4 regions of the Massilia paldalensis genome follow, and region 1 is predicted to be linked to each of the others. Evidence: predicted binding sites of a transcription regulator. Region 1 holds the regulator's gene; each other region holds the start of a gene.
What was found. The regulator sigma-54, encoded in region 1, starts transcription at its own class of promoters, with help from an activator protein. The targets are predictions, from matches to a motif close to TGGCANGNAANCTGCTTT.
Positions count from the first base shown of each region.

Region 1 (4,568 bases):
CCGCAACCTACAAACGGACCGCGCACCGCTGGCGCCTGCTGGCGCTGATGCTGACCGCGGTGTTCTTCGCCTTCGGCAGCTTCTGGCTGGTGCAGGTGATGCAGGGCCAGGGCGACGATCCCACCCGCGTCAACGTGGGCGACGACCCGGACTACATCATCGACAACTTCAGCTTCGTGCGCATGTCGGTGGACGGCAAGCCGCGCTACGTGATCTCGGGCGAACGCCTGACGCACCGGCCGTCGACCAACACCTCGGAGATCGAGAACCCGGTCGTGCACAGCCTGGCGGCCGAGAAGCCGCCGATGACGATCACGGCCGACCACGCGCTCGTGAACCAGAACCAGAACCAGATCGACCTGACCGGCAACGTCGACATCCGGCGCCCGGCCAGCGGCACCGGCCAGCCGCTGCACATCCAGACCACGGCGATGACGTTCCTGCCGGACGAAGAGATCGCGAAGACCGACAAGCCGGTCAAGATGACGCTCGGCGGCGCGACGATCGATTCGATCGGCGCCACGGTCAACAACGCGACCCAGCAGGCCCAGCTCGGCCGGGGACGCACCGTCTATCCGCCGCGCCAGCCGCGCTGAAGCCCATTCACCTGAGGACAACCATGAACAAACTACTCGCCGCCGCCATCTGCCTGCTGGTGCCGCTGGCCGCCTCGGCCGAGAAGGCGGACGCGCTCAAGCCGATCACGATCGACTACAAGGACGCCCACGTCGACCAGGTCACGCAGAACTATGTCGCCACCGGCGACGTCGTCATCACGCGCGGCACCATGGTGCTGAAGTCGGACCGCGCCGAGGTCAAGGAAGCGCCGGACGGCTACCGCACCTTCATCCTGACCGCCGCGGCGGGCAAGGTGGCCACCTTCCGCCAGAAGCGCGACGGCGGCCCCGACCTGTGGGCCGAGGGCCAGGCCCAGCGCATCGAATACGACGAGCGCGCCGACCTGATCAAGCTGTTCTCCAAGGCCGAGATCCGCCAGCTCGAAGGCAAGAAGGTCACGCAGGAAATGGATAGCCCGTTCATCTCGTACGACAGCCGCAGGGAAGTGCTGGTGGGCCGCAACGATCCGAGCGGCGCCGACGTGCAGGGCAAGGGCCGCGGCAGCATCACGCTGGCGCCGCGCCGTAACCAGGCAGCCGCGGCGCCCGCCGCCGCCACGCCGGCCGCAGCGCCCGCGGCGAATGTCCCGGCCACGGAGAAGAAGTGATGGAGACGAGCACGGAAAACGCGGCCGTCGCCGGCAATAGCAGTACCGGCGCCGGCGGCAGCACCCTCGTCGTCAAGGGCCTGCAGAAGAGCTACGGCAAGCGCCTCGTCGTGCGCGACGTGTCGCTGCAGGTCGCCTGCGGCGAAGTGGTCGGCCTGCTGGGGCCCAACGGCGCGGGCAAGACGACCTCGTTCTACATGATCGTGGGCCTGGTGCCGTCCGATGCCGGCACCATCGACATCAACGGCGACGACGTCTCGAGCCTGCCGATCCACCGCCGCGCGCTGCTGGGCCTGTCGTACCTGCCGCAGGAAGCGTCGGTGTTCCGCAAGCTGACGGTCGAGGAAAACATCCGCGCCGTGCTGGAACTGCAGCGCGAGAACGGCAAGGCGCTGAGCAAGCAGCGCATCGCCGAGCGCCTCGACGAGCTGCTGAGCGAGCTGCAGATCGAGAAGCTGCGCGAGAGCCCGGCGCTGTCGCTGTCCGGCGGCGAGCGCCGCCGCGTGGAGATCGCGCGCGCGCTGGCGACCAACCCGCGCTTCGTGCTGCTGGACGAGCCGTTCGCCGGCGTCGACCCGATCGCCGTGATCGAGATCCAGCGCATCGTGCGCTTCCTGAAGGAGCGCGGGATCGGCGTGCTGATCACCGACCACAACGTGCGCGAGACGCTCGGCATCTGCGACCGCGCCTACATCATCAACCAGGGCGCAGTGCTCGCATCCGGCCGCCCCGACGACATCATCGCCAACGAATCCGTACGCCGCGTCTATCTGGGTGAACACTTCCGAATGTAGGTATGAAACAGACGCTGCAACTCAAGACTTCACAGCACCTTGCGCTCACGCCGCAGCTGCAGCAATCGATCCGCCTGCTGCAGTTGTCCACGCTGGAGCTGCACCAGGAGATCGAGCAGGTCCTGAGCGACAACCCGCTGCTGGAACGGCTCGACGATCCGCTCGACCGTTCCGTGCGCCTGCTGGCCGACGGCGCCATCAACAGCGCGCCGGCGCCGGCCGAGGCCCCCGCGCAGCAGGGCAGCGGCGAGGAAAACAAGGCCGCCGGCAGCGAAGGTGAAGGCGAGGGCGGCGGCAGCGACGATGCGCACGGCGGCGACGGCGATGCCGACTGGGGCGAGGGCCGCAGCGGCAACAGCGGCAGCGGCGCCGACGACGAGGATGGCCGCCCGCAGCTGGAAGCCAGTCCCGTCACGCTGCGCGAGCACCTGATGGAGCAGGTGCGCCTGTCGTGCTGCGCGCCGCGCGACTGCGCGCTGGTCGAGCTGGTGGTCGATGCGCTGGACGACAACGGCTACCTGGAAGAATCGCTGGACGACATCCACGCGCGCCTGCCGGAAGAGCTGGAGATCGATTTCGACGAGCTGCGCACGGCGCTCTCCCTCGTGCAGAGCCTGGAGCCTGCCGGCGTGGGCGCGCGCAGCGCGGCCGAGTGCCTGGCGCTGCAGATCCGGCGCATGCCGAACGTGCCCCTGGTGACGCGCCGCATGGCGCTGACCATCGTCGAAAAATACCTGACCTGGTTCGCCCAGCGCGAATTCAACAAGCTCAAGAAGGCGCTCGACTGCGACGACGAAGACCTGCGCGAGGCGCAGAGCGTGATCCGCCAGTGCAACCCGCATCCGGGCGCCGCGTTCGCATCGGACGTCTCCGACTTCGTCGTGCCGGACGTGATCGTGCGCCGCGCCAAGGATGGCTGGAGCGTGCAATTGAATCCCGAGGTCATGCCGCGCCTGCGCGTGAACAGCCTGTATGCGCAGGCCCTCAAGGGCGGCAAGTCCGAGACGCAACTGAATGCGCAGCTGCAGGAAGCGAAGTGGCTCATCAAGAACATGCGCCAGCGCTTCGACACGATCCTGCGCGTGGCCCAGGCCATCGTCGAGCGCCAGCGCAATTTTTTCTCCCATGGCGCCGTTGCCATGCGGCCCCTTGTTTTGCGCGAGATAGCTGATACACTAGGTCTACACGAGAGCACAATTTCTCGAGTCACAACTCAGAAATACATGCTGACCCCGCACGGCATGTTCGAGTTGAAGTATTTCTTCGGGAGCCATGTTGCCACCGAGGCGGGAGGAGAAGCATCCTCGACGGCAATCCGGGCTCTCATCGTGCAACTCACAGGAGCAGAAGACCCCAAGAACCCTTTATCCGACAGCAAGATCGCGGACATGTTGGGGGAGCAGGGAATGGTCATCGCGCGGCGCACCGTCGCCAAGTACCGAGAAGCCTTGAAGATCCCGCCCGTCAGCCTCCGCAAATCCTTGTAGCAAGTACTTGTCGTCGTTGGACGAGTCCTTGCGGCCAGTTCGTGTCAAAACGTTGCCACCTGCGCATGAAGCGCGGATGCGCGCGTGGTTGTGGCAGCGCCTCTTCAAAGGAGTGTGTATGAATCTCACCATCAGCGGACATCACCTCGATGTTACCCCGGCCATCCGAGAGTACGTACAGAACAAGCTCGAACGCATTACCCGCCATTTCGATCAAGTGATCGATACCCACGTCATCCTCTGCATCGACAACCTCACCGAGAAGGCCAAACGCCAGAAGGCGGAGATCAACTTGCGCGTCGCCGGCAAGATCCTCCATGTCGCCAGTGCCGCGCACGACTTGTATGCCGCGATCGACATGTTGATGGACCGGCTCGACCGCCAGGTCTTGAAGTACAAGCAGATGATGCAGGACTTCACGCACACGTCACCGAAACGCCTGCCCGACGCGGGCGACGACGCCGAGCCGGCCACGGCTTGATTCCATAACGGCAACGTGAACAAAGGGCGCATCGGCGCCCTTTTTGCTTTGACGGGCGCGCGCATGGCGTGGCGCGCAGGGCGGGCGGCAAGCCGTCCACCCTGCCGCTAGAATAAGGGTCTGATTAGTCGAATAACGAGACACATGACCGAATACGTACTGACCCGCGTCGCCAATGGCACCGGCATCATCACGCTGGACCGCCCCAAAGCCCTGAACTCGCTGTCGCTCGACATGGTGCGCGCGCTGGCGCAGGCCCTGCAGGCCTGGCGCGACGATGCCTCCGTCCACGCCGTCGTCATCCGCAGCAGCAGCGAGAAGGCGCTGTGCGCCGGCGGCGACATCCGGTTCTTCCACGAGGTCGGCCGCGCGACGCCGATGGGCGGCAGCGCGCTGCTCGAGGATTTCTTCACCGAGGAATACGCGCTCAACCACCTGATCCACTTCTATCCGAAGCCCTACGTCGCGCTGATGGACGGCGTCGTGATGGGCGGCGGCATGGGTATCGCCCAGGGCGGTCCCGGCTGCGGCCTGCGCATCGTGACGGAACGGACGAAGATGGCCATGCCCGAGGTGAACAT
Region 1 covers NZ_JBJCIU010000003.1:832,752-837,319, forward strand. The annotation lists gene lptC (LPS export ABC transporter periplasmic protein LptC) at 1-596, shown strand, start outside; gene lptA (lipopolysaccharide transport periplasmic protein LptA) at 620-1,225, shown strand; gene lptB (LPS export ABC transporter ATP-binding protein) at 1,225-2,019, shown strand; gene ACI1V7_RS18455 (RNA polymerase factor sigma-54) at 2,022-3,506, shown strand; gene hpf (ribosome hibernation-promoting factor, HPF/YfiA family) at 3,625-3,987, shown strand; gene ACI1V7_RS18465 (enoyl-CoA hydratase/isomerase family protein) at 4,132-4,568, shown strand, end outside.

Region 2 (4,568 bases), on a different contig from region 1:
ACAATTTCGACACTTTCCCGTCGGCGCCGCGCGGGGAGGCACGCTCAGGCGGCATGTGCATCCGCTTCATGCCGGCCGTCCGGCGCCTTGCATACGGCTTCGATGGGGTGGCCGTCGGGGTCGACCAGGAACGCCGCATAGTACGTGGGACCATCGTCCTCGCACAGGCCCGGCGCCCCGTTGTCCTGTCCGCCGGCCTGCAGTCCTGCCGCGTGGAACAGGTCCACCGCCGCGCGCCGCGGTGCCGCGAATGCCAGGTGGAAGCCGGCGCCGGGCGGGGCCGCCGCGGGGCGCAGCTTCAGGCACAGCAGGTCTTCGCCGTCCTCGATGCCGTAGCCGACGGCATCGTCGTCGTCGAACACGCGGCGATAGCCCAGCGCGCCTAGCACGGCGTCGTAGGAGGCAGTGGCGACGCCGAGGTCGCGCACGCCGAGTGACAGGTGATGGAGCATGGAATGACGGGGCACGGCGCCCCTCGAGATCGAAGGCCGCCACGAAGGCCGCCATGATCGCAGCCTGCGTGGTACGGGCGAATCGCTGGCGCTAGCCGGTCCGTCCGTCGATACGCTCGCAGATCCACTGCCGTGCCCGCGCCAGCGCCAGCTGCGCCATGCGGGTGGGGAACTGGATGAAGCCGTGCGGGGCTTCCGGCAGCAGGTGCATCTCGACCTCCGCCGCCTCGGCCCAGCGGGCGGCCATTTCGCGCGTGTCGTCGCGCAGCGGATCGAGTTCGCCGCCGAACATCAGCGCCGGCGGCATGCCGGCCAGGTCGCCGTACAGCGGGGACAGCGGCGGCGCGCGGCGGCCGGCGTCGTCGACGTCGCGCGTCAGGTGCGCCATGTCGGGCACCATGCCGGGTCCGTCCAGCAGCAGCGTTTCCGGCCCGGCAGCGCGGACGCTTGGCGTGCCGGCCAGGTCGTACACGCCGTAGAACAGCACCGCGCCCTTGACCCGCGCGAACAGCGCCGGCCAGGCCTTCAGGCGCAGCAGCGTGGCCGCGGCCAGGTGCCCGCCGGCCGACTCCCCGACGAGGAACACGGGCAGGTCGCCGCCCTCTTCCAGGCCTCCGTCCAGCGTCCAGCGCGCGGCGGCCAGGCAATCGTCCATGATGTCGCGCATCGCCGCGTCGGTGGCCAGGCGGTAGTCGACCGAGACGACCAGCGCCTGGCACTCCAGCGCCAGCGCGGCGTTGCGGTCGTCGTCCATGCGCGCATTGCCGATCACCCAGCCGCCGCCGTGCACGTCCAGCACGACGGCGCGCGGCGTGGCCGGCGGACGCAGGATGCGGACGGGAACGCGCAAGCCGTCCGCGACGGCCTCCGTCTCGCGCACGGCCAGCCGGCGGCGCGCCAGCTTGCGGTCGGCACCGATCTGCGACAGGCGCAGCAGGCCCTGTCCCAGCCGCAACACGAAGTCGTTGGTCAGGCGGAAGCGCGGCGCATAGGCGAGCTTGCGGTTGAAGGCGCGCGCTTCGGCCAATGTGGCGGCATCGACGGGCAAGCCGGCGGCGGATGGGCGGTGGAGGACGTTCATGTCATTAGTGTAACGAGCCGCAGTCGAGGCCGGCGCACACTGTCGCAACCGCACCCGCGTCGCGTATCATATGCGCCACTTCAACTACCGTAACGGACGAACGACATGGCAGACCAGGACATCACCTACGACGAGGTTGCCGCAGCGGCCGCGGGCCTGCAGGACGGCGGCCAGCCGGTGACGCTCGAGGCGGTGCGTGCCTTCGTGGGCAACGGGTCGCCGAACGCCGTCTACAAGCACCTGGCAGCGTGGCGTGCCAGCAATAGCAAGCCGGCCGAGGTCCCGCCGGCCACGCTGCCGGAATCGCTCGTCGCCGACCTGGCCGCGTGGGCGCGCCAGTTCGCGCACGACGCCGGCGCCGCCGAACGCGAAGCACTCGCCCAGTCCGACGCCGACCGCGACGCCCTGCTGGCCGCCGGCGACGCGCTGGAAGCGGAACGCGAAGCCCTGCGCGCCGAGCTGGCCGACCGCGACGAGGCCATCGAGCGCCTCAACGCCGAGCTGCGCAACGCGCGCCAGGTCGCGATGGATGCGCTGGTCAGCAAGGCCAAGGACCAGCTGGCGATCGACGGCAAGGAGGCGCAACTGACGGCCCTGCGCGCCGAGATCGAGCGCAACGTTGCCGCCCAGGCCGCCGAATCGGACCGCCGCCTGGCCGCCGAGATGGAACTGGTGGGCGCCACGACGGCGCGCACGGCGCTGGAGGCGGAAAACGCCGACCTGCGCGCGCAGCTGCAGGCGGCACGCAAGCGCTGACGCCGTCGCCCCTGCGCAGGCAGGGGCCTCATGTCGCTTGCGCAGCGACTGCGCTTGACGAGCCTGGATCCCTGCCTGCGCAGGGACGACGTTGTCCAGGGCAAGCGGCTGTTCTTCCTGTCCGCGCCGGAACGTGCACCAATAAGGGGCAAGCCACCCCCATTCCCTCTGGCACGGTTCTTGATACATCGCCATGTATCGAACCAAGGACAAGCCATGAGGGACTTCTACAACGAGATGATGGACGGCGCCGGCCCGGTGCGCGACCACTACCGGGAATTCGACAGCTGGCTGCAGCAGCAGCCGCGCGAGCGCATCGAACGCAAGCGCGCGGAGGCGGACCTCACCTTTCGCCGCGTCGGCATCACCTTCGCCGTGTACGGCGACGGCGCCGGCACCGAGCGCCTGATCCCCTTCGACACGATCCCGCGCATCATCCCCGCGCACGAGTGGACGGCGCTGCAGGCCGGCCTGGCCCAGCGCGTCAAGGCGCTGAACATGTTCGTGCACGACATCTACCACGAGCAGAACATCATCAATGCCGGCATCATCCCGGCCCGCCAGATCTACCAGAACGCCCAGTACCGGCCCGAGATGCAGGGCATCGCCGTCGCCTCCGACATCTATGCCCACATCGCCGGCGTCGACATCGTGCGCGCCGGAGCGGGCGAGTTCTACGTCCTGGAAGACAACCTGCGCGTGCCTTCCGGCGTGTCCTACATGCTGGAAGACCGCAAGATGATGATGCGGCTGTTCCCCGAACTGTTCGCGCGCCACCGCGTCGCGCCGGTCGAGCACTATCCCGACATGCTGCTGGAGAACCTGCGCTCGGTCGCGCCGACGGGCGTGCTCGACCCCACGATCGTCGTCATGACGCCGGGGATGTACAACTCCGCCTACTTCGAGCACGCCTTCCTGGCCCAGCAGATGGGCGTCGAGCTGGTCGAGGGCAAGGACCTGTACGTGAACGACAACGCCGTCTGGATGCGCACGATCCGCGGCCCCCAGCGCGTCGACGTCATCTACCGCCGCCTCGACGACGACTTCCTCGATCCGCTCGCGTTCCGCTCCGATTCCTCGCTGGGCGTGCCGGGCCTGCTGTCCGTGTACCGCGCCGGCCGCGTGACGCTGGCCAACGCCATCGGCACCGGCGTGGCCGACGACAAGTCGATCTACCCCTACGTGCCGGACATGATCCGCTTCTACCTGTCGGAGGAACCGCTGCTGAACAACGTGCCGACCTGGCAGTGCCGCAAGCCGGACGAGCTGTCCTACGTGCTGGCCAACCTGGGCCAGCTGGTGGTCAAGGAAGTGCACGGCGCCGGCGGCTACGGCATGCTGATCGGCCCCGCGTCGACGCAGGCGCAGATCGAGGATTTCCGCCGGCGGCTCGTGGCCAGGCCGGACGGCTACATCGCCCAGCCCACGCTGGCCCTGTCGGCCTGCCCGACCTATGTGGACAGCGGCATCGCGCCGCGCCACATCGACCTGCGGCCCTTCGTCCTGTCCGGCAAGACCATCTCGATGGTGCCGGGCGGCCTGACGCGCGTGGCGCTGCAGGAAGGCTCGCTGGTGGTGAACTCGTCGCAGGGCGGCGGCACCAAGGACACCTGGATTCTGGAGGCATGATGCTGAGCCGCACCGCGGACCACTTGTACTGGATGGCGCGCTACACCGAGCGCGCCGAGAACACGGCGCGCATGCTCGACGTGGCGCTGCAGACCTCGATGCTGCCGCAGTCGCAGCACGACACCGAACAGGCCTGGCGCGCCATGCTGAGCATTTCCGAACTGCGCGACGCCTACGACGCCCGCCACGAGGTGCTGGACGCCCGCAGCGTGCTGTCCTTCATGGTGCACGACAGCGGCAACCCGTCCTCGATCGTGTCCTGCCTCACGGCGGCGCGCGAGAACGCCCGCGCCGTGCGCGGCGTGCTCACCACCGAGGTCTGGGAGACCCACAACGCCACCTGGATCGGCCTGCGCGAGCGCGCCGTGCTGGACGGCGACCCGGGCGAGTTCTTCGACTGGGTGAAGTACCGCTGCCACCTGTGGCGCGGCGTCACCTTCGGCACCATGCTCGACGACGAGGCGATGGTCTTCATCCGCCTCGGCACCTTCCTGGAACGGGCCGACAACACGGCGCGCCTGCTCGACGTGAAGTACCACGGCGCCCGCGACAAGGACGGCGCCGGATCCGACGCCAACCGCGAGGTGCTGTCCCAGCGCGAATTCTATTACTGGGCCGCCCTGCTGCGCTCCGTGGCCGGCTTCGAGATC
Region 2 covers NZ_JBJCIU010000001.1:1,412,171-1,416,738, reverse strand. The annotation lists gene ACI1V7_RS06260 (VOC family protein) at 45-452, opposite strand; gene ACI1V7_RS06255 (alpha/beta hydrolase) at 544-1,533, opposite strand; gene ACI1V7_RS06250 (DNA-binding protein) at 1,639-2,289, shown strand; gene ACI1V7_RS06245 (circularly permuted type 2 ATP-grasp protein) at 2,506-3,918, shown strand; gene ACI1V7_RS06240 (alpha-E domain-containing protein) at 3,918-4,568, shown strand, end outside.
Region 2: ACI1V7_RS06245 (circularly permuted type 2 ATP-grasp protein) is a predicted target of sigma-54. The motif match lies at 2,459-2,476, and genes of this name have one in related genera.

Region 3 (4,568 bases), on a different contig from region 1:
GCCGCCCTGACGAAGCAGGGCCTGGACGCGGAATCGGTGCCCGCGAAGGGCCAGCGCGTCACGCTGCGCAACAACGCCAACCTGTCCACGGGCGGCTCGGCCACCGACGTGACGGATGACGTCCACCCGGACGTGGCGGCGCGCTGCATCGCCGCCGCCCACATGGTCGGCCTGGACATCTGCGGCGTCGACCTGGTGTGCGACAGCGTCCTGAAACCGATCGAGGAACAGCATGGCGGCATCGTCGAGGTGAACGCCGCGCCGGGCCTGCGCATGCACATCTCGCCATCGTTCGGCAAGGGCCGCGCCGTCGGCGAAGCGATCATGGACACGCTGTACGGTCCGGGCGACGACGGCCGCATCCCGGTCGTCGCCGTGACGGGCACCAACGGCAAGACCACGACCGTGCGCCTGATCGCGCACCTGCTGGCCAGCTCCGGCCTGCGCACCGGCATGACGAATACGGATGGCGTCTACATCCAGGGCCGCCGCATCGACAGCGGCGACTGCAGCGGTCCGCGCAGCGCCCGCAACGTGCTGATGCACCCGGACGTCGACGCCGCCGTGTTCGAGACGGCGCGCGGCGGCATGCTGCGCGAAGGCCTCGCCTTCGACCGCTGCCAGGTCGCCGTGGTGACGAACATCGGCGCCGGCGACCACCTGGGCCTGAACTACATCACGACGCTGGAAGACCTGGCGGTCCTGAAGCGCGTGATCGTGCAGAACGTGGCGCCGGGCGGCATGGCCGTGCTGAACGCGGCCGACCCGATCGTGGCCGCGATGGCCGAAAACACCCGCGGTGACGTCACCTACTTCGCCAAGGACTGCTCGCTGCCGCTGATGCAGAAGCACCGCGCCGCCGGCCGCCGCATCGTCTACGTCGACAACGGCTACCTGGTGGCCGTGCAGGGCACGTTCGAGGAGCGCGTGGCGCTGACGGAAGTGCCCATCACCCGCGGCGGCGTGGTCGGCTTCCAGGTCGAGAACACGCTGGCCGCCGTGGCCGCAGCCTGGGCCACGGGCATTTCGTGGGATGCGATCCGCCTGGGCCTGAAGACCTTCGTGGGCGAGAGCGACAACGCGCCGGGCCGCTTCAACGTGTTCGACTACAAGGGCGCCACCGTGATCGCCGACTACGGCCACAACCCGGACGCGATCCAGGCCCTCGTGAACGCCGTCGAATCGATGCCGGCCAAGCGCCGCTCGGTGGTGATCTCCGGCGCCGGCGACCGCCGCGACGAGGACATCCGCGACCAGACCCGCATCCTGGGCCGCGCCTTCGACGACGTGCTGCTGTACGAAGACCAGTGCCAGCGCGGCCGCACCGAAGGCGAAGTCGTCGCGCTGCTGCGCCAGGGCCTGGCCGATGCCACCCGCACGACCCACATCGACGAGATCAAGGGCGAGTTCGTCGCCATCGACAAGGCGCTGGCGCGACTGCAGCCGGGCGATTTGTCCCTGATCCTGATCGACCAGGTCGACGAGGCGCTGGCGCACATCGCCAAGCGCGTGGCCGAAGCGTAAGCACAGAGGTTACCAGCCCCTCAAAACCGTCGTCCCTGCGCAGGCAGGGACCCAAGTTCTGCTTGCGTTATCGAGACGCTTGCAAGATTGGGTCTCTGCCTGCGCAGGGACGACGTTTGTTGATGGGCTGCTGGCGCGATCAGCGACGGCGTCGCGCCACCCCCACTCCCGCCAGCCCCAACCCCAGCAAGGCCAGCGACCCCGGTTCCGGCACCGGATTCGGCTCCGTGCCCGGATCGGTCGGGTCGGTCGGATCCGTCGGATCGTCCGGATCGTCCGGGTCGGGACCCGGCCCCGGACCATTGCCCGGTCCATTGATCTCCAGTACCGAGCTGAAATACTCGAGCGGATCGCCGAAGCCCGTGTCGCCGATGGTCAGGATCCAGTCGCCGAACATGTCGATGCCGTCGAAGGCGCTGAGCAGGTCGACGGGCTTGAACGACCCTTGTGTCCCATTGCCGTCGTTGACCGCCCGGTCGCCGACCGTCATCGTGGCCTCGTCGTCGAACATCACGGAGATGACGCCGGTACCGTTACCCGTGTTGTTGTAGGTGCCCGGCCGCACCAGGTCGATGATGATGCCCGTCGGCGAAGTCAGGGTGAAAAAGATCTCGTCGTCGAACGAGCCCGTATTGCTGACGCACTGCGTGCCGCCCTGGACGCCCGGGTCGTCGCACTTGGCGAAGGTGACGGTGAAGTTGACGTCGCTGACGGTGCCGTGCTGACCGATGGACAGGATGCGCGTCGCCGTGTCGCCATCGACGAAGGCATAGCCGGCATCGGTCCCGAGGACCGCCGCCTGAGCATTGAAGCCGAGGCCCGCTATCAATGCTGCGACGGCAGTCCTGATACGTGTCATAGTCATTCCCTGCTCCTTGTATTATTTGCAATAACCTTGATTGCAAACATCGTGCCAGTGAAGAAAAATCAAAACAAATCAAAGGAGTAGGGAAACTTTCCGCATCGAACTGTAAATTACGTCGACATGGCGGACGGCCGGTCGCTACGTTAGGCAGCGAACGTGGCTGCCCCGCGTTCTGACATAGTATGGAGAATCGCGCCACCCATGCAGAGCCGCGGCGCCGCCAGCATCCCATCCGACAACGGTGCGACCATGACCCTCGACCAGCACACGCAGCCCCCTTCCGACGATCCGGCCTCGGAGATGCCGTTCCGGCGCCTGCTGTACCGGTTCCTCTTCTTCGACTGGCTGTTCCGCGACGTCAGCGCCGCCCGCGATCGCATCGAGCGCCACGCTGCCCGCCAGCACAACCGCAAGATGAGCCGCTACCTGCCCGTCTACCTGCGCCGCTGGTCCTTCCTGACCGCCTTCGATTTCGCGCTGGGCGTGCTGTTCGAGAAAGTGCTGCAGGCGGGCCTGCTGTCGGCGTGGTTCTTTACCTGGTCGTGCGTGACGCTGACGGGGATGGTGGTGATTACCGTCGCCTGGCTCATCCTCAACCATGCCCGACTGTCATGATGCGCTTGAGATTTTTTAATTAATCGAACAAACAAATGCAGGAAGATTTCCTCTTAAACCATGGAGGAAACGCATGACATTCTTGTATATACCGGATCACGGCGTGCCCCAGCGGGCCCTGGGCGAACGGCGCGTCGACCGCGAGACGGCCGCGACGATCGACGCCGTGCTGCGCACGCCCGGCCCCAAGGCGGCGGCACATGCGCTGGCGCGCCACAATATCGACATGATGATGGCGGTGCGGCTGGTGGCCTCGCCGCAACGGCGGCGGGAATAGCCGCACCGCACCGCGTTCGTGTGGCGCTGATCGATACGGCCGGGCTGCCCGCCGGCCATCGATCGCGGTAAAATGGCGGCCCTGGCAAGACCTTTCTTCCTTGCCTACTCGAATCGACCACATGAACGTCCCACGCGAAATCAGTGCCGACGCGGCGAAACGCCTCGCGACCGAAAAGCACACGCCCATGATGCAGCAATACCTGCGCATCAAGGCCGACTATCCCACCATGCTCGTCTTCTACCGCATGGGCGACTTCTACGAGCTGTTCTACGAAGACGCGGAAAAGGCCTCGCGCATCCTGGGCATCACGCTGACGGCACGCGGCGCCTCGGGCGGCAATCCGATCAAGATGGCGGGCGTGCCGTTCCACTCGCTGGATCCCTACCTGGCCAAGCTCGTCAAGCTGGGCGAGTCGTGCGCGATCTGCGAGCAGATCGGCGATCCGGCCCTGTCGAAAGGTCCCGTGGAGCGCAAGGTCGTGCGCGTCGTCACGCCGGGCACGCTGACGGATTCGGACCTGCTGCCGGAAAAGGCCGAGCGTCCGCTGCTGGCCGTGTGCACCGTCGCCAACCGCAAGGTCGTCACGACGGGCCTGGCCTGGCTGTCGCTGGCCAGCGGTGCGCTGCGCCTGATGGAATTCGCGGGCGATGCGCGCGTGGCCGCCACCCGCCTCGTGCAGGAACTCGAACGCATCGCGCCGGCCGAGGTGCTGCGCGCCGATGCCGATGCGGACATGTTCGAAGCCAGCCCCGTCGGCCATACGGCGCGCGTGCCCGAGTGGCATTTCGACGTCGTCCACGGCCACAAATCGCTGCTGGACCAGCTGGGCGTCGCAACCCTGTCCGGCTTCGGCGCGGACGGCATGGGCGCCGCGTTCGGCGCGGCCGGCGCGCTGCTGCGCTATGCCCAGTCGACGCAGGGACGCGGCCTGCAGCACGTGAAGAGCCTGTCGGTGGAATCGGAGAGCGAATTCATCGGCCTGGACGCCGCCACGCGCCGCAACCTGGAGCTGACGGAAACGATCCGCGGCCACGAATCGCCCACGCTGTTCTCGCTGCTGGACGGCTGCCGCACGGCGATGGGATCGCGCCTGCTGCGCCACTGGATCCACCACGCCAGGCGCGACCAGTCCGTGGCGCGCTCGCGCCACGAGGCGATCGGCGCACTGGCCCTGCACGAGGCGGCGCACGACCTGGCCGCCACGCTGACCCACGTGCCGGACGTCGAGCGCATCACGACGCGCATTGCGTTGCAGACGGCGCGCCCGCGCGACCTGGCCAGCCT
Region 3 covers NZ_JBJCIU010000001.1:362,293-366,860, reverse strand. The annotation lists gene cphA (cyanophycin synthetase) at 1-1,524, shown strand, start outside; gene ACI1V7_RS01615 (PEP-CTERM sorting domain-containing protein) at 1,664-2,389, opposite strand; gene ACI1V7_RS01610 (hypothetical protein) at 2,591-3,004, shown strand; gene ACI1V7_RS01605 (hypothetical protein) at 3,078-3,281, shown strand; gene mutS (DNA mismatch repair protein MutS) at 3,403-4,568, shown strand, end outside.
Region 3: ACI1V7_RS01615 (PEP-CTERM sorting domain-containing protein) is a predicted target of sigma-54. The motif match lies at 2,423-2,440, and genes of this name have one in related genera.

Region 4 (4,568 bases), on a different contig from region 1:
CGGCCGCGCTGCTGGCCTGCGCGCTGGTGCTGCCGACCGGCTGGCTGGCGCTGCTGCCGTTGCCCGTGCTGGCGGCCACGATCATCGTCGCCGTGCTGGGCATGCTCGAATGGAATACGCTGCGCACGTCCTGGCGCTACGACCGCGCCGACGCGCTGGCGCTGCTCGCCACTGCCGGCGGCGTGTTGCTGCTCGGCGTCGAGGCCGGCGTCGTGCTGGGCCTGGTGCTGTCGCTGGGTGCCATGATCTGGCGCGAGAGCCGTCCCCATATCGCGCTGCTGGGCCGCATCGCCGGCACGGAACACTTCCGCAACGTCGACCGCTATGCGGTGGAGACGGCGCCGGGACTGTTGCTGCTGCGCGTCGATGCCGGGCTATTTTTTGGCAATGTCGAGGCCGTGAAGGGCAGGATCGAGGAAGAGCTCGCCGCACATGCCGACACGCGCGACCTCGTGCTGGTGTTGTCGGCCGTGAACGCCATCGACACGTCCGCGCTGTTTGGTTTGATCGATCTCAACCATACGTTGGGGCAGCGGGGCGTCAAGCTGCATTTTGCCGAGGTCAAGGGCCCTGTGATGGACCGTTTGCGCACATCGGCCCTTGTAGAACAGCTCCATGGCCATATCTTTCTCAGTACTGCCAATGCGTGGGACGCGCTCACACATTACAACACGTGATTGCAAGCAAAACCCAGCTGTGGCAGGATGGATCCAACGGATTTTGACAGAAAGGTGACATCATGCCCCGTTCGAGTACCCTCGTTATCCTGATTGCAAGCCTGGCGCTGACCCTGTTCGGTTTCGCCGCCGCCCTGCCGGCCGGTATCGCCATGGCCCTGGCGCTCGAACTCGTCGTCTGGAAGGCGGAAGTCGACCGCCAGCGCGAACTGCAGCTGGCCCGGGTCACCCGCAGCGCGCGCCCCATGCGCAACCAGCGCCGCCGCTGATTCGCCGCCCCATCGCCGCAGCCAGCGGCGATGCGGTTCAGTCAAGCCGCTTCGGCGGCTCGAACACGTCGTCCCTGCGAAGGCAGGAACCCAAGCTTGCGGGCGTCATAGCGCTGCTTGCAGAGATTGGGTCCCTGCCTTCGCAGGGACGACGTCGTTTCGTAGGGACGTCGTCGCTTCGTAGGGACGACGTCGTTAATGGAGATGGATGACATCTCCAGCTACTCCCACTCCCGCTCCCTTCACTGAGACTTTCGTCTTCGCCTCGCGGTCGCACCTTCATGGTGCGTTCGGTCTCCCTTGGTGCGTGCATGCCGTCCCGGCGCGCATGAGAGGGCATATCGCACCGCTTTCGGGCTTGGCATGCATCGTGCTAATCCATCAATATGCCCGATTGCAGCCTTTCCGATCCTCCCACCGCGACGCCTTCCTGGCAGGCCAGCCTGCAGTTAGGCTTCGCCCGCAACGGCGGCGCCACGCGCCTGGCGCGCCGCGAACACCGCGGTCCGCTGCGCGTGCAGAAGGCGCTGTATCCCGAAGGGCCGGACGCCTGCCACGTGATCGTCGTGCATCCGCCCGGCGGCGTGGTCGGCGGCGACCAGCTTGACGTGGGCATCGATGCGGGCGCCGATTGCCACGTGCTCGCCACCAGCCCCGGCGCGGCCAAGTGGTACCGCGCCAACGGCCGCGTCTCCCGCCAGAACGTGCGGCTGCAGGCGGGCCCCGGCGCCGCCATCGAATGGCTGCCGCAGGAAACCATCTTCTACGACGACGCCAGCGTGGAGCTCGACCACGAGGTCGACCTGGCGCCGGGCGCCCGCTATCTCGGCAGCGAAGTCCTCGTGTTCGGCCGCCGCGCGTCGGGCGAGCGCTTTTCCCGCGGCCGCATCCGCCAGCGCACCCGCATCCGCGAGGGCGGCCGCCTGCTGTGGTGCGAGCAGGGCATCCTGACGCCGGCCGGCATCGCCAGCCCCTTCGGCCTCGGCGGCCATGCCGTCTGCGCCACCTTCCTCGCCGTCGGCGCATCCGTGCCCGCGGCCGTGCAGGCCGGCCTGCGCGCCGCCGATCCGCTGCTGGCGCTGAGCCAGGTGAAGTCCGTGTTCGTGGCGCGCCACCTGGGCGACGACGCCGAGGCCGCGCGCGCCGCCATGCGGCGCGTGTGGCAGGCGCTGCGTCCCCATTACCTCGGCCGGCCCGCGTGCCTGCCGCGCATCTGGAACACCTGAAGGAACACCAGCCCATGGACCTGACCCCACGCGAAAAAGACAAGCTGCTGATCTTCACCGCCGCGCTGCTGGCGGAGCGGCGCCGCGCGCGCGGCCTGAAATTGAACTATCCGGAAGCCGTCGCGCTGATCACGGCCGCCATCATGGAAGGCGCGCGCGACGGCCGCAGCGTGGCGGAACTGATGAGCGAAGGAACGACGATCGTCGGGCGCGACGACGTAATGGAAGGCGTGCCGGAGATGATCCCGGAAATCCAGGTCGAGGCGACCTTCCCGGACGGCAGCAAGCTGGTCACCGTCCACCATCCGATACCCTGAATGCCCCACGCGAAGGAGGTGCGATGAAAATCCACAAACTCGATGCATCGGCCTGTGACGAGGTGCAGGACCAGCTGGCCGCGCTGCTGCTCGACGCCGTGTCGAACGGCGCCTCGGTCGGCTTCCTGGCTGGCCTGGATCCGGCCGACGCGCGCGGCTACTGGCTTGACGTGCGCGCCGCCGTGGCGCAGGGCTCGCGCGTGCTGCTGGCCGCCGCCCACGACGGCACGGTCGTCGGCACCGTGCAGCTGGACTTGTGCCAGAAGGCCAACGGCCGCCACCGCGCCGAGCTGCAGAAGATGATGGTGCACAGCCGCGTGCGCCGGCGCGGCATCGGCGGCGTGCTGCTGCGGGCGGCCGAGGCGGAAGCGCGCGAGCTGCGCCGCGGCCTGCTGTTCCTGGACACGGAGGCCGGCTCCGGCGCCGAGCACCTGTACCAGGGTTTCGGCTATACCCGCGCGGGCGAGCTGCCGGACTACGCGTGCACGCCGGACGGTGCCTGGCGCCCGACGGCGATCTACTACAAATCGCTGTTCGCGCCGGAGGCCGCATGATCCCGGGCGCGTATCTGCTGGAAACGGGGGACGTGGAGATCAACGCGGGGCGGCCCACCGTCTCCGTCACCGTAGCCAACGCGGGCGACCGCCCCGTGCAGGTGGGCTCGCACTACCATTTCTACGAAGTCAACGATGCCTTGCAGTTCGACCGCGCGCTGGCGCTGGGCATGCGCCTGAACATCGCGGCCGGCACCGCCGTGCGCTTCGAGCCGGGCCAGCGCCGCACCGTGGAGCTCGTCGGCCTGGGCGGCAAACGCGTCGTGCACGGCTTCCAGGGCCGCGTCAACGGCAGCCTGCCGCAGGGAGGAGACTGATGGCCACCATCTCGCGCCAGGCCTATGCCGACATGTACGGCCCGACGAAGGGGGACCGCATCCGCCTCGCCGACACCGAGCTCGTGATCGAGATCGAGCGTGACCACGCGGTCTACGGCGAGGAAGTGAAGTTCGGCGGCGGCAAGGTGATCCGCGACGGCATGGGCCAGTCGCAGCTGCCGCGCGCCGGCGTCATGGACACCGTCATCACGAACGCCGTCATCATCGAGCACTGGGGCATCGTCAAGGCCGACATCGGCATCAAGGACGGCCTCATCGCCGGTATCGGCAAGGCCGGCAATCCGGACATCCAGCCGGGCGTGACCCTGCCCATCGGCGGCGCCACCGAGATCATCGCCGGCGAAGGGATGATCGTGACGGCGGGCGGCATCGACACCCACATCCACTTCATCTGTCCGCAGCAAATCGACGAGGCGCTCATGTCCGGCATCACGACGATGCTGGGCGGCGGCACGGGGCCGGCGGTCGGCACGGCGGCCACCACCTGCACGCCGGGCGCCTGGCACATCCACGCGATGCTGATGGCGGCCGATGCCTTTCCGATGAACCTGGGCTTCTTCGGCAAGGGCAACGTCAGCCAGGCGAGGCCGCTCGAAGAACAGATCGAGGCGGGCGCCGTGGGCCTGAAGCTGCACGAGGACTGGGGCAGCACGCCGGCCGCCATCGACAACTGTCTGTCCGTGGCCGAGCGCATGGACATCCAGGTGGCGCTGCACTCGGACACGCTGAACGAGGCGGGCTTCCTGGAGTCGACCGTCGCCGCGTTCAAGGACCGCACCATCCACACCTTCCACACGGAAGGGGCGGGCGGCGGCCACGCGCCGGACATCATCGCGGCCGTGGGCCAATCGAACGTGCTGCCGTCGTCGACGAACCCGACCCGGCCGTTCACCGTCAACACGCTGGACGAGCACCTGGACATGCTGATGGTGTGCCACCACCTCGACCCGGCCATCGCCGAGGACGTCGCGTTCGCCGAATCGCGCATCCGCCGCGAGACCATCGCCGCCGAGGACATCCTGCATGACATCGGCGCGATCTCGATGATGTCGTCCGACTCGCAGGCCATGGGCCGCGTCGGCGAGACCATCATGCGCACCTGGCAGACGGCGCACAAGATGAAGGTGCAGCGCGGCCTGCTCGACGGCGACTCGGCGCGCAACGACAACGAGCGGGTGAAACGCTAC
Region 4 covers NZ_JBJCIU010000005.1:71,796-76,363, reverse strand. The annotation lists gene ACI1V7_RS23055 (SulP family inorganic anion transporter) at 1-677, shown strand, start outside; gene ACI1V7_RS23050 (hypothetical protein) at 740-946, shown strand; gene ACI1V7_RS23045 (urease accessory protein UreD) at 1,333-2,172, shown strand; gene ACI1V7_RS23040 (urease subunit gamma) at 2,187-2,489, shown strand; gene ACI1V7_RS23035 (GNAT family N-acetyltransferase) at 2,513-3,043, shown strand; gene ACI1V7_RS23030 (urease subunit beta) at 3,040-3,360, shown strand; gene ureC (urease subunit alpha) at 3,360-4,568, shown strand, end outside.
Region 4: ACI1V7_RS23045 (urease accessory protein UreD) is a predicted target of sigma-54. The motif match lies at 1,306-1,323, and genes of this name have one in related genera.